DNA from 3 places in the Tepiditoga spiralis genome. Region 1 is predicted to be linked to each of the others. Evidence: riboswitches for the same ligand, from Rfam matches in the RefSeq annotation. Region 1 holds a riboswitch; each other region holds the start of a gene.
What was found. A riboswitch is a leader RNA that binds a small molecule or an ion and turns the genes downstream of it on or off. The one in region 1 is predicted to bind cobalamin.
Positions count from the first base shown of each region.

Region 2: it holds a riboswitch for cobalamin, as region 1 does, so the genes downstream of both, IGS63_RS06910 (HutD family protein) here and IGS63_RS08940 (precorrin-8X methylmutase) in region 1, are expected to answer to the same signal.
Region 3: it holds a riboswitch for cobalamin, as region 1 does, so the genes downstream of both, IGS63_RS03425 (ATP-grasp domain-containing protein) here and IGS63_RS08940 (precorrin-8X methylmutase) in region 1, are expected to answer to the same signal.

Region 1 is NZ_AP018712.1:1,911,028-1,915,319, reverse strand. Features, by position in the region: rRNA gene IGS63_RS08950 (23S ribosomal RNA) at 1-1,773, shown strand, start outside; rRNA gene rrf (5S ribosomal RNA) at 1,804-1,918, shown strand; cobalamin riboswitch at 2,196-2,381, shown strand; gene IGS63_RS08940 (precorrin-8X methylmutase) at 2,475-3,086, shown strand; gene cbiD (cobalt-precorrin-5B (C(1))-methyltransferase CbiD) at 3,070-4,146, shown strand; gene IGS63_RS08930 (SAM-dependent methyltransferase) at 4,143-4,292, shown strand, end outside.
Region 2 is NZ_AP018712.1:1,490,396-1,494,687, forward strand. Features, by position in the region: gene IGS63_RS06895 (metallophosphoesterase family protein) at 1-191, opposite strand, end outside; gene IGS63_RS06900 (aldo/keto reductase) at 212-1,111, opposite strand; gene IGS63_RS06905 (YaiI/YqxD family protein) at 1,098-1,550, opposite strand; gene IGS63_RS06910 (HutD family protein) at 1,547-2,119, opposite strand; cobalamin riboswitch at 2,313-2,491, opposite strand; gene purN (phosphoribosylglycinamide formyltransferase) at 2,532-3,071, opposite strand; gene purM (phosphoribosylformylglycinamidine cyclo-ligase) at 3,068-4,027, opposite strand; gene purF (amidophosphoribosyltransferase) at 4,027-4,292, opposite strand, start outside.
Region 3 is NZ_AP018712.1:755,927-760,218, reverse strand. Features, by position in the region: gene IGS63_RS03435 (aspartate-alanine antiporter-like transporter) at 1-676, opposite strand, end outside; gene IGS63_RS03430 (succinate--CoA ligase subunit alpha) at 777-1,613, opposite strand; gene IGS63_RS03425 (ATP-grasp domain-containing protein) at 1,610-2,617, opposite strand; cobalamin riboswitch at 2,672-2,845, opposite strand; gene IGS63_RS03420 (ATP-dependent Clp protease ATP-binding subunit) at 3,102-4,292, shown strand, end outside.

The DNA of each region.
Region 1 (4,292 bases):
AACAATGCGCCGAAAATGTAACGGAGCTAAAGCCATACACCGAAGCTGCGGAATTGGAGTAATCCAATTGGTAGGAGAGCATTGTGTAGTAGGGAGAAGGTAAACTGGAAGGTTTGCTGGACGAGACACAAGAGCGGATGCGGGCATGAGTAGCGAAATGAATGTGAGAATCATTCACCCCGAAAGTCTAAGGGTACCTGGGGAAGGGTCGTCCACCCAGGGTAAGTCGGAGCCTAAGGTGAACCCGAAAGGGGTAATCGATGGGAAACAGGTAAAGAGTCCTGTACCAGTATGAACGAGATATAAGGGGGGACGCAGGAGGTGAATCGCCGAGACCAAGTTGCAAGGTCTTCTAAGCAGTAAAGCCGAAGAAACGAGTAGGGAAAACCGCTTGTGGAGGAAAAGCTGTGAAGGGAAGGACGTAAGTCTAACGGGGAGGAGTCACACTGCCAAGAAAAGCCTCGTATATCGCTTGAGAGAAATACTGACCGTTCCGTAAACCGACACAGGTAGACGGGTTGAGAAAACTAAGGGGAGCGGAATAACCTCTGTTAAGGAACTAGGCAAAATAGCCCCGTAACTTCGGGAGAAGGGGTGCTCTTGATGGTGTTGCAAAATGCGATTGAGAGTCGAAGTGGAAAGTCCCAGGCGACTGTTTACCAAAAACACAGGTCTATGCGAACACAAAAAGTGGAAGTATATGGACTGACGCCTGCCCAGTGCCGGAAGGTTAAGTGGAGTGGTGAGAGCTACGAAACGAAGCCCCGGTAAACGGCGGCCGTAACTATAACGGTCCTAAGGTAGCGAAATTCCTTGTCGGGTAAGTTCCGACCTGCATGAATGGCGTAACGATCTGGGAGCTGTCTCAACAGAGGATCCGGCGAAATTACAGAGTGGGTGAAGATGCCCACAACCCGCAGTTAGACGGAAAGACCCCATGGAGTTTTACTGTAGCCTGACGTTGTAAATGGTTATAATGTGTACAGGATAGGTGGGAGGCGAAGAAGGGAGATCGCAAGGTTTTCTAGAGCCGACGTTGGGATACCACCCTCATTATAATGATTTACTAACGGTGGAATGTGAAGAGCATGAGCCGGACAGCGTTAGGTGGGCAGTTTGACTGGGGCGGTTGCCTCCTAAAGAGTAACGGAGGCGTACGAAGGTCGGCTCAGGTGGGTTGGAAATCCACCGGTGAGTGCAAGGGCAAAAGCCGGCTTGACTGCGAGACTGACAGGTCGAGCAGAATGGAAACATGGTCCTAGTGACCCGGCCGAGGCGAGTGGAAGCGCGGTCGATCAACGGATAAAAGTTACCCTGGGGATAACAGGCTAATGACGCTCGAGAGTTCATATCGACGGCGTTGTTTGGCACCTCGATGTCGGCTCATCGCATCCTGGGGCTGAAGTCGGTCCCAAGGGTTGGGCTGTTCGCCCATTAAAGCGGTACGTGAGCTGGGTTCAGAACGTCGTAAGACAGTTCGGTCCCTATCTGCTGCGGGCGTAGGAAGCTTGAGGAGGGTTGCTCTTAGTACGAGAGGACCGGAGTGAGTGTACCGCTGGTGAATCAGCTGTCAGGCAAATGGCAGGAGCTGAGTAGCTAAGTACATGACCGATAACCGCTGAAAGCATCTAAGCGGGAAACGGGCTCCAAGATAAGGCTTCCCGCTCATTTATGAGGTAAGGGTAGTTCGAGACTAGAACATAGATAGGCCACAGATGTAAGTGCAGTGATGTATTGAGTCGAGTGGTACTAATAACCCGAGGCTTTGGACAAACTTTCTTATGCACTAGTGAGTGAATAATTTGGGACGAGGATAAGGTAAGGGGAACCACCCAGAACCATTCCGAACCTGGCCGTTAAGCCTTTATCTGCCGATGGTAGTACACTTCGTGTGTGCAAGAGTAGGTTTTTGTCCCGCCACTTTTCTTTGAGTCAACCTTTTCGGTTGACTCTTTTCTTTTTTTTAAATTATAAAGTAATCATTATTTTAATTTCATATTCTATTATATATATAATATGATATTTTATTAATTTTTGATAAATTTATTAAAAATAATTAAAACTTTATTATTAAATAATTTGTTTGATTTTTAGTAAGCTCAAACAAATTCAAGAAATATAGCTTTTATTGTTTTTAATTATTATTAATTAGAATTGACAGCTAATCTTTTTTTTGTTAGAATGAATTAGAAAATTTAATATCGAACTTTTTAGGTGTCTAAATAAAATTAGACTTAAAAGAGAATTTGGTGAAAATCCAAAACGGTCCGGCCACTGTAAGCAGGGACGAAAATCATAAAATGCCACTGGTTTTATCTGGGAAGGTATGATGAGTAGGAAGATCTGTAAGTCAGGAGAACTGCCTAAATAGTAGTTGTTTTTACTTTCTCCGGGAATAGAAAGTAGGAGTTTTTTATATAAAAAATAAAAAGCATCGTTTTCTGGAGAAGACGATGCTTTTTTTTGGAGGTAATATGTTAAATCCAAAGGAAATTGAAAACAAAAGTTTTAAAATAATTGAAAATTTAATGAGGGAAAGAGGAAGTTTAAAGAATTTTTCTGGACCTAAATTGTCTGTTGTAAAACGTGTTATTCATACAACTGGTGATCCTAAAATAGGAGAAAGTTTATATTTTTCTAATAATTTTTATGAAGGTTTTAAAAAAGCTTTTAAAAAAAGAGTGATTGTTACTGATGTTAAGATGGTTGCTGCGGGAATTTCAAAAAGAATTTTTAAAGATTTAAAGGTAGAAACTTATATATCAGATAAAGATGTTTCTGAAAAGGCAAAGAGTATGAAAGTTTCAAGGTCTTATATTTCAATGGAGAAGGCTTTAAATAATAATTATAAATTATTTGCAATTGGGAATGCTCCTACTGCTTTAAGAAAATTAATTGAATACAAGGATATTGATTTTATAGTAGGAGTTCCTGTTGGATTTGTTGGAGCTGCTGAATGGAAAAATGAGTTAATAAAATCTAAAATTCCCTGTATAACTTTACCTGGAAGACAAGGTGGAAGTAATATAGCTGCAGCAATTATAAATGCATTAATGAAGGAGTTAAAGAGTGAATTGGTATATTAATGTAAATGGAAAAAAGCTAAGAAGAGGTTTTACTACTGGTACTGCAGCGACTGCTGCTTTAAAGGCTTCTGTTTTATGGCAAATAACTGGAAATATACCAAAATTTGTGGATTTACTTTTACCCAATGGTTTTAATATTAAAATAAGAATAGAAAATGGAAAAATAATTAATAATAAATACTTTTGTATGGTAAAAAAAGATTCTGGTGATGATATTGATATTACAAATAATTCAATTATATTTTCTGCATCAGTATTCAAAAAAAAAGGATATAAATTTTTTTCTGCAGGAGGAGTTGGAATAATTACAAAAGATGGTTTGAAAATAAAAAAAGGAGAACCTGCAATAAATCCCGTTCCAAGAAAAATGATGATAGATGTTTTAAAAAGTTTCAATATAAATGGTTCAGACATATATGTTGGAGTAGAAAATGGAAAAGAATTAGCAAAGCAGACTTTTAATAAAAGATTGGGAATAGTGAATGGAATTTCAATAATTGGTACTAGTGGAATGATAGAACCAATGAGTGAAGAAGCTTGGAAAAATTCTTTATTACCTCAAATGGATGTTATAAGAAAAGAATATGAAGAAATAGTATTTGTTTTAGGTGGAAGAGGAGAAAGTAATTATAAAAAAAACTTTGGTGATAAGAAAAATATAGTATTATGTGGCAATTATTTTGGTTTTTCAATAAAAGAAGCAAAAAAAAGAAAGTTCAATAAAATACATATTTCTGGAAGTTTTCAAAAAATAATAAAGTTAGCTGCTGGAAATTTTAACACAGATAGTAGAGTTAGTGGGAGTATGAATGAAATTCTTGCTTTATATACAATTATTTATATGAAAAAATATGATGAAAATATTATAAGTTCAATATTAAAGTTAAACCCTGTTTCTCAAATAATAGATTTTTATGAAAAAAATAAAATTGATTATAATGGTATATTCAAGTTAATAGTTAATGCAATAATAAAAAAGTTAAAAGAATTTCAAGATGCAGAGTATAGAGTAACTCTTTTTTATAAAACAAATGTACTACAAGATGGAGGTTATAAATGATTTATATAATAGGAACTCAAATTAATGAATATGAAAAAATGAGTGTAGAAGCTATAAATATAATAAAAAATTCTGATTTTTTTGTTGGTTTTAAACATTCTTTATCTACTGCAAGAAAAATTAATGAATTTGCAAAGTATAGAGAA
Region 2 (4,292 bases), 420 kb from region 1:
GAATTTTTATTGTCTCCCATAACAACAAAAGAAAAATCATCTGTTGTTGTCGAATTGTTTATTTTTTGTACACTGTTATAAATTATATTTTCATCTTGATCATTTATAAATGGATATATAATTTTAATTAATGAAACTAATGAGATTATTAATACAAAAATTATTAATAATTTTTCAGTAAATTTTTTCATTTTATTTATCACCTTTCATTTTAATATACATTATGACCTAATGAAGTTGTATAAATTTTAAACCATTGTTCTTTTGTTAATTTTATATTTAATGAATCAATTGCAATTTTTAATCTTTCTACTTTTCCACTTCCTATTATTGGTAAAATACCTGCTGGATGATTTAAAATCCAAGCATATATAACTTTGTCAATAGAATTTAAGTTTAATTCTTTTGCTACTTCATTTAATACATTATTCAATTTTTTACTTTTTTCATCATTGGGTTTAAATAATAATCCTCCAGCATTAGGAGACCATGCCATTGGATTTACCCTTTTTTTCATTAAAAAATTAATTTCATCATTTTTAAAGTTTGAAAGATTGTATGGTGATACTTCAATTTGATTTGTAATTAATGGAAAGTTTAATCTTGATTCGATCATTTTAAATTGTTGTGATGTGAAATTTGAAACACCAAAGTGTAGTACTTTTCCATCACGTTTTAATTCATTAAATGCTTCTGCAACTTTATTAGGATTCATTAAAGGATCAGGACGATGTATTAATAATAAATCTATATAGTCTGTGTTTAAGTTTTTTAATGATGTTTCTACAGATTTTATTATGTGTTCTTTACTTGTATCATAGTACTTTATGTGATTTTTTTTTGAAAGGACAATGCCACATTTTGTAATTATCTGTATTCTTCTTCTCAAATCTTTTTTATCTTTTAAAACTTCTCCAAAGATTTTTTCACAAGTATAATTTCCATATATATCAGCATGATCAAAGGTTGTTACTCCAATATCGATATCTTTTTCAATTAATTTTAAAAGTTCTTTTTTTGTATAGTTCCATGTGTTCAAACGCATCATTCCATGTACTATTTTAGATAGTATTAATCCACTGTTTGAAAGATTAATTTCATTTGTATTCATTTTTTATCCCCCTTTTTATAATTGTTAGAAAAGAATTTTTAAATTTAATATCATCTTCTTTTGTTCTTTTTGAAGGACCTTTTATATTTTTTCCACTTCTTCTACTTTTTGCCCCAAGATATCTACTCATTAAAAATGAATCAATATTAAATTCGTTAAATATAATTCCACTAAAACTAATAGGAATAGTTTTTTTTGATAATGCTAATGAAGCTAATCCATAATCATTTGTAATAACTATATCTTTTTCTTTTGATGAATTAATTAAAACTAAGTCAACAGAATCTCTACCTGGAGCTACCTTTATTATTTTAGCATAATCAATATTTATATTATGATCAGTACTTGCAAAAATTATAACTTCAATATTATATTTTTTAGCAATTTCTATTATTATATTTTTTACTGGACATGCATCACCATCGACTAAAATTCTCATACTTTAAAAACCTTTGCATATATTAAAGTTGATTGTTCATATTTTTCTATTATTATTTTTCCATCAAAGTCAGTTATTTCTAAAGTATTTTCTGAATTTAGTGTATATTTTTTGTTTTCTATATAAAAATCAAACCTTCCATTTTTTGAATAAAAAATATATGTATTTTTTTTTTCTAATTTTTTAGAAATACTTTTGTTTTTAAAAATAATTTTTTTTATATCTCCATCAAAATTTTTAGAAAGCATTAAATTAAAATCAGTTACTTTTCCAAAACTTTTTGTTTCCCAATCTCCCATAAAAGAATCTTTTTCATATTGAGATAAAATTTTTTCATAATGATTTTCATGAATTAATTTTATTTTTCCTTCTAAAATCATCAATATTCTTTTTATTTTTAATAACTTTGTAAAATTAGATTTTTCTGTTTCAACTGTAGCTGTACTAACTCTCCATAAAAAATTTCTTTTCTCATAAATTGAATTTTCTGGATAGATTTTTAATTCTGTTGTTTTTCCACCAGACCATTTGGATATTTTTAATTTATTTTTTTCAGTAAGTTTTATCATTATTACCTCCTTAATCTTATTACTATTATACATCAATAAATCCATAATTAAAAAATAAATAAACGGGAGCATTGCTCCCGTTTAACACACAACATCACACAGAGGTAAAAAAAACTCCTGAATTCAGATACTCCGAAAACAGGATTTTTTAATTAATTTAAAAAATTTGTTCACTTTCTATTCCCGGAGAAAGTAAAAACTTATTTTTTAGGCAGTTCTCCTGACTTATAGTTCTTCCTACTAATCATACCTTCCCAGAAAAATTCCAGTGGTTTTTAATGATTTTCGTCGCTATTTACAGTGGCCGGACCGTTTTGGATTTACACCAAATTTTCTTTTAAGTCTTACGACACCTAAAAAATTTTATATTAACTTTTAACTTATTCTAACAAAAAAAATCGTTATTGTCAATTCAAATATTCAATAGTTTTTTAATTATTTTTGGGTATATTTTGTGTTCTATTATGTGTATTTGAGTTTCAAGGGCATCAATGTTTTTTGTATAATCTATTTTTATTATTTCTTGTTCTATAATCTTTCCTGTATCCATACCTTCATCAACATAATGTATAGTTACCCCTGTATATTTTACTCCATAATTGTAAGCTTTTTCAATAGAATGTGTCCCTGGAAAAGCTGGTAATAATGATGGGTGTATATTTACTATTTTATTCTTATAATAATTTACTATTTCTGGAGGTAATATTTTCATGTATCCTGCTAATACTATCAAATCAAATTTTAAGTTTTTTAATTTTTCAAATAATTTTTTGTTGTATATTATTTTATTTTTTTCAGATATTATTGTATAAGGTACTTTTAATTTTTTTGCTCTTTCAATTACATAAGCATTTTTTTTATTGCATATTAAATGAGTAATATTTATATTTTCGTTTTTTAAGGCTTCAAAATTAGATCCATTTCCTGAGGCTAATACAATTATTTTTTTCATCTTATTATTTCTACTCCAATACTTCCTTTTTCAACTTTACCTAATATTATGGGATCCTCGCCCATATTTTTTAATTCATCTAAAACTATTTTTTCATTTTCTTTTGAAACGGCATAAATAATAGTAATTCCCATATTGAATGTTTTTAACATATCATCTATATTTACTCCAGCTTCTCTTATTTCATCAAATATTTCTGGTAAGTTCCAATTCATATTTATTTTGGCAGTTAATCCTTCAGGTATTATTCTAATTAAATTTCCTTCTATTCCTCCACCAGTTATGTGTGCTGCAGCATGTATATAATTTTTAATTTTTAAAGTTTGTTTTACTATTAATTTAGTTGGAGCTATTATTTTTTTAGAATATTTTAATTTTTTTTCTTCTAATAGTTTTCTTACAAGTGAAAATCCATTTGAATGTACTCCATTTGATTTTATTGCAATTAAAATATCATTTTCTTTAACTTTTTCTTTTGATAGTATTTCGTTTTTTTCTACTATTCCAACAACAAATCCATCAACGTCAACCTTTCCTTTTGAAAATATTCCAGGTAATTCTGCTGTTTCACCACCTATTAATTGACAGTCTAATTTTTTTAGTTCTTTTGAAAGTTCTTTAACAAAGTTTGATGCGTCAATTGGGTTTAATTTGCCTGTTGCATAATAGTCCATAAAAAATAATGGTTTTGCTCCCATACATACTAAATCATTTAAATTCATGGCTATTAAATCTATAGCTGCTGTATTCCATTGTTTTTCTTCTTCTAATAACATCATTTTTGTACCAACACCATCTGTAGAAGATACTAAAACTGGTTCATTATAATCTTTTAAGTATTTATATATAGGGAATGTTCCTCCATATAAGCCTTTGTTTTCTCCAAGTTCTTCGCTTATATTTTCTAACATTTTATCAGCATTATCTATATTAACTCCACTTTTTTTATAATCCATTATTTACCTCCAAAGCAAAAGAAACAATAATTTTTATATTCTGATCCAAGAATTTCTTTTACACCATTCAATGAAACATATCCAAGAGAATCGGCATGAATTTCACTTTTTATATCTTCTATATTTTTTTGTGCTATCAAATCTTTTTTATTGGGTATATCTACTCCCCAACTACATGTATCTTTTACAGCAGGACTTGCAATTCTAACATGTACTTCATTAGCACCAGCTTCTTTTAACATATCTACAATTCTTTTCATGGTAG
Region 3 (4,292 bases), 1.2 Mb from region 1:
CTCCCGTTATTCCAAAACTAAATTTGACAACTCCAAAATTAAATTTTATTTTCCCTATAATAATTCCAATTATAATAATTAATGAAAAAGCTATAAAATCAAAGTTTTTTTCATTGTATTGAGTTTCTTTAACATCATTTTTTAAATTTTGTAGTTCTTTTTCAATGTTTATTTTAAATATTTTTGGTAGTAAATACATTGATAAAACTACTACTAGAACTCCTGGTATATATCCAAGGGCATAACCATATCCTACTTGTGTTTCATGAAATTTAGAAGTTTCAAGTGCAGAAGCAAAACCTGGTGAACTTGTTAAAGCACCAGTAAAAATACCACTAAAAATATATTTGTTTGCATTAAATAATTTTTTTAATATAGTGGTGAAAAACATTCCAGAGGAAGTTATTAAGAATCCTAAAAATATAAATTTTAAACCATATTTTTTTATTACATGTATTATGTCTTTTGATGCAAGTAATCCTACTGATGATATGAATAGTATCAAAGAAAAAGAAAAAAAGTTTTTTGAAATTAGACCATTTGTATTTATTTTATTAAATAAATCAGTGTTTTTTTCTATTATAGTTGTTGTTAACCACCCAATAAAAAATCCACTAAATAAAACACCAGAAGTTCCAAGTTTTGTGATTTTTCCAAGTATTAATCCAGTTAAAATTGATAAAAATAGTAAAAAAAATGGATTTAAAAATAAAATTTTTATCTACCTCCATAAAAAAATTTTAATAAAAAGGGGAATTATTCCCCTTTTTATTAATTTATACTAACTCGGGTATAGATTTTGAAACAGGAATTCCCATTTGAAATAATTTTTCTTCTTTATATTCAATACTACCTTCAAAACCTTCTATTATTGCACCTGCATGTCCCATACGTTTTCCTTTTGGTGCAGTTCTTCCGGCAAAAAATACTTTTATTTTTCCATTATATTGTTTATTTAAAGCATATTCTATTCCTGTTATTTCATCATTTCCTCCAACTTCACCTATTATTATTACTTTTTTTATGTTATTATCTATAATATAATCAAAAGCTTCAGCAATAGATGTTCCAATTATTGGATCACCACCCAAGCCAATAGCAACTTTAACTCCTGTTGAATACATAGAAATATAATTTGAAACCTCATACATTAATGTTCCACTTCTTGATATGATAGCAGTATCACCAGCTTTGAATGCCCTTTCTGGCATTATTCCTATTTTAGATATATTTGTTAATATCATTCCTGGACAGTTTGGTCCTATTATAATTATGTTCTTTGCTTTTGCATACTTATATACTTCAAGCATATCATGTTGAGGGATATGTTCTGTAATTATAATAATCTTTTTAATTCCATTATTTATTGCATCTAAAATAGCTTCTCTTGCAAATTTAGCAGGTACAAATATTATGCTTGTATCAGCATGATAGATTTCAACAGCTTTCTTTACAGAATTAACTACAGGTACATTATGAACAAAATTTATATTAGTATTTTTAGATGTTCCACAAACTATATTTGTTCCATATTCTTTCATTTTTTTTGTATGAAAACTTCCTGATTTTCCTGTTATTCCTTGTACACAAACCTTTTCGTTTCCTGTAATCATACTCTTTCACCTTCTTTTATCATACTATACATATCTTCATAAAATGGTATATTATTTTCTATTAATATTTTTTTTGCTTTTTTCTCATTCGTTCCTGTTAATCTTATAAATAGCTTTATATCTTTGTTTTTTTTAGTAAAGTTAACTATAGCATTAGCTATTACATCACATTCTGTTATTCCGCCAAAAATATTCATTACTATTTTTTTAATACCTTCGTTTTTTAATAGTTCAAGAGCCATTATTGTATTTTCTTCATTTGCTCCTCCACCTAAATCTAAAAAGTTTGCAGGAGTTCCACCGTACATCTTAACAGTATCCATAGTTGCCATAACTATTCCTGCACCGCATCCTATTATTCCTGTATCTCCATTTAATTTTACATAATGAAATGGATATTGAGTTTCTTCTTCAAATTCTTGTGCCCACTTTTGCCTATAAATTGCATTGTCATCTAAATGAAAAACAGCATCAAGAGCACAAATACTTCCATCTTTTAACTCTGCAAGTGGATTTATTTCTAATAAGGTTAAATCTTTTTCTCTGAAAATTTTTCTTAACTTTGGTAAAATATTTTTTATTTTAACTGGAAGCTTATCTATAATGCTTTCAAAATTTCCGGTTATTAAACTCTCTGAATCTTCTATGTCTATTCCGCCATCTTTAGAAAATCCTATTATTATGTCCTTTTGTGTTCTATCTAAAATTAAGGATAAATAATATTCTTTTTTTATTTCTTTTTTTTCTTCAATTAAAACTCCGTAAGGCTTTTCTCCTTTTATCTTTTTTTCTAAAAGTAAACTTAGTTTTTTCTTAAAATCATTACATTCATCTGAAAATAAAATTCCACCCGCTTTCATTCTTCCACCAACTAGTACTTGTGATTTTAAAACACAAGGTAAAATATTGCACTGTACTTCTTTTTCTCTTGTTAAAAAAGATTTTGGAACTTTAATACCATTTTTAGAAAGGATTTCCTTTCCAACAAATTCATGAATTTTCATAAATAACCTCCTTTTTTATATAAAAACCCTTCTCACCTCTCCCGCGAGAGTGAGAATATCTTAGAATTGAAGGCAGGTCTCCCGACTTCCGGATCATTCTAATAACTACGCCTTCCCGATTTTATCAGTGGCATTTTGTAGTGTTCGTTCTCGGTTACGGTGGCGGGGCCGTAATGGAGTTTCACCATTTTCCCTTTTAATAAAAAAACCAACAATTCCGTGGGTTATTTACTTTTCAAAGTATATTATATCACTTTGAAAAAAATTTCATAGTTTTTTTATCTTATTAAAAAAACAATTAAATCTATTTGTTTTTAATTAATGTAAAAAATCATAATTCTTTCAAAAAAATTCAAAATATAAAAAATTAAATTTTTTACTCATTAATTATCAGAATATTGTTACGATTGCTTAACCGAAATAATAAAAGTAAATGATATAATAAGATTGAAAATGAAATATGTTATGGAAAGGAGGAATTGATATGAGATTTAACCCAGAAGATTTTTCAGAAAAAGCACTATCAGCAATACAAGAAGCTAATTTATTAGCTCAGGGAAACACAAATAATGTTGTTACTCCAGATCATTTGGCACTTGCAATAATAGAAACGAAAGAACCAAAAATAGCTGATGTTTTTTACAAAAACAATATATATCATGTTGAAAATCAATTAAAAAATTATATTCATAGTCAAAATGGAATGTATTCAAGTAATTCAAATCAAATTTATTTATCAAATGAAGTAGCAGGCGTTTTTAATACTGCAAAGATAGAATCAAATAAACTTGGATTAAAAAAAGTTACACTTTTGGTGCTGTTAATGGCAATATTAATGGAAGGGAATTCTTATTCTGCTAAAATATTAAATGAGTCAACAGATAAAGAAAAAATAGAAGAAGTTATAAAAAAGTATATTGAAAATGGTGAAGATGAAGAAATGAATGAAAGTGAAGATGATCCATTAAAAAAATATACAGTAAACTTAAATCAAAGGGCAAAAGCTGGTAAACTCATGCCTGTTATAGGAAGAGACGATGAAATTTATAGAATGATAGAAATTTTATCAAGAAAAGCAAAAAATAATCCGGTATTAATAGGAGATCCTGGAGTAGGTAAAACAGCTATAGTTGAAGGATTAGCTCAAAATATTGTTAAAGGATTTGCACCAAAATTTTTAAAAAATAAAACTATTCTTCAATTAGACCTAGCAAGATTAATTGCTGGTTCTAAGTTTAGAGGTGAATTTGAAGAAAGATTAAAAAATGTTATAGATGAAGTTATGAAAAAACAAAATGAAGTAATATTATTTATAGATGAACTTCATACTATAATAGGTTCTGGTGCTGTTGAAGGAGGTTCAATGGATGCAGCTAATATCTTAAAGCCAGCTCTTGCAAGAGGGGAAATAAAAGTAATTGGAGCTACAACTATGGAAGAGTATAGAAAGTATATAGAAAAAGATAAAGCCCTTGCAAGAAGATTTCAGCCTGTAACTATTGAAGAACCATCAGAAGAAGAAGCAATACAAATTTTAAATGGATTAAAAGAAAGTTATGAAAAACATCATGGAGTAGAAATAACTCAAGAAGCAATAAATGCAGCTGTTAAACTTTCTTCAAGATATTTAAATGACAGATTTTTACCAGATAAATCGATAGATTTGATAGATGAA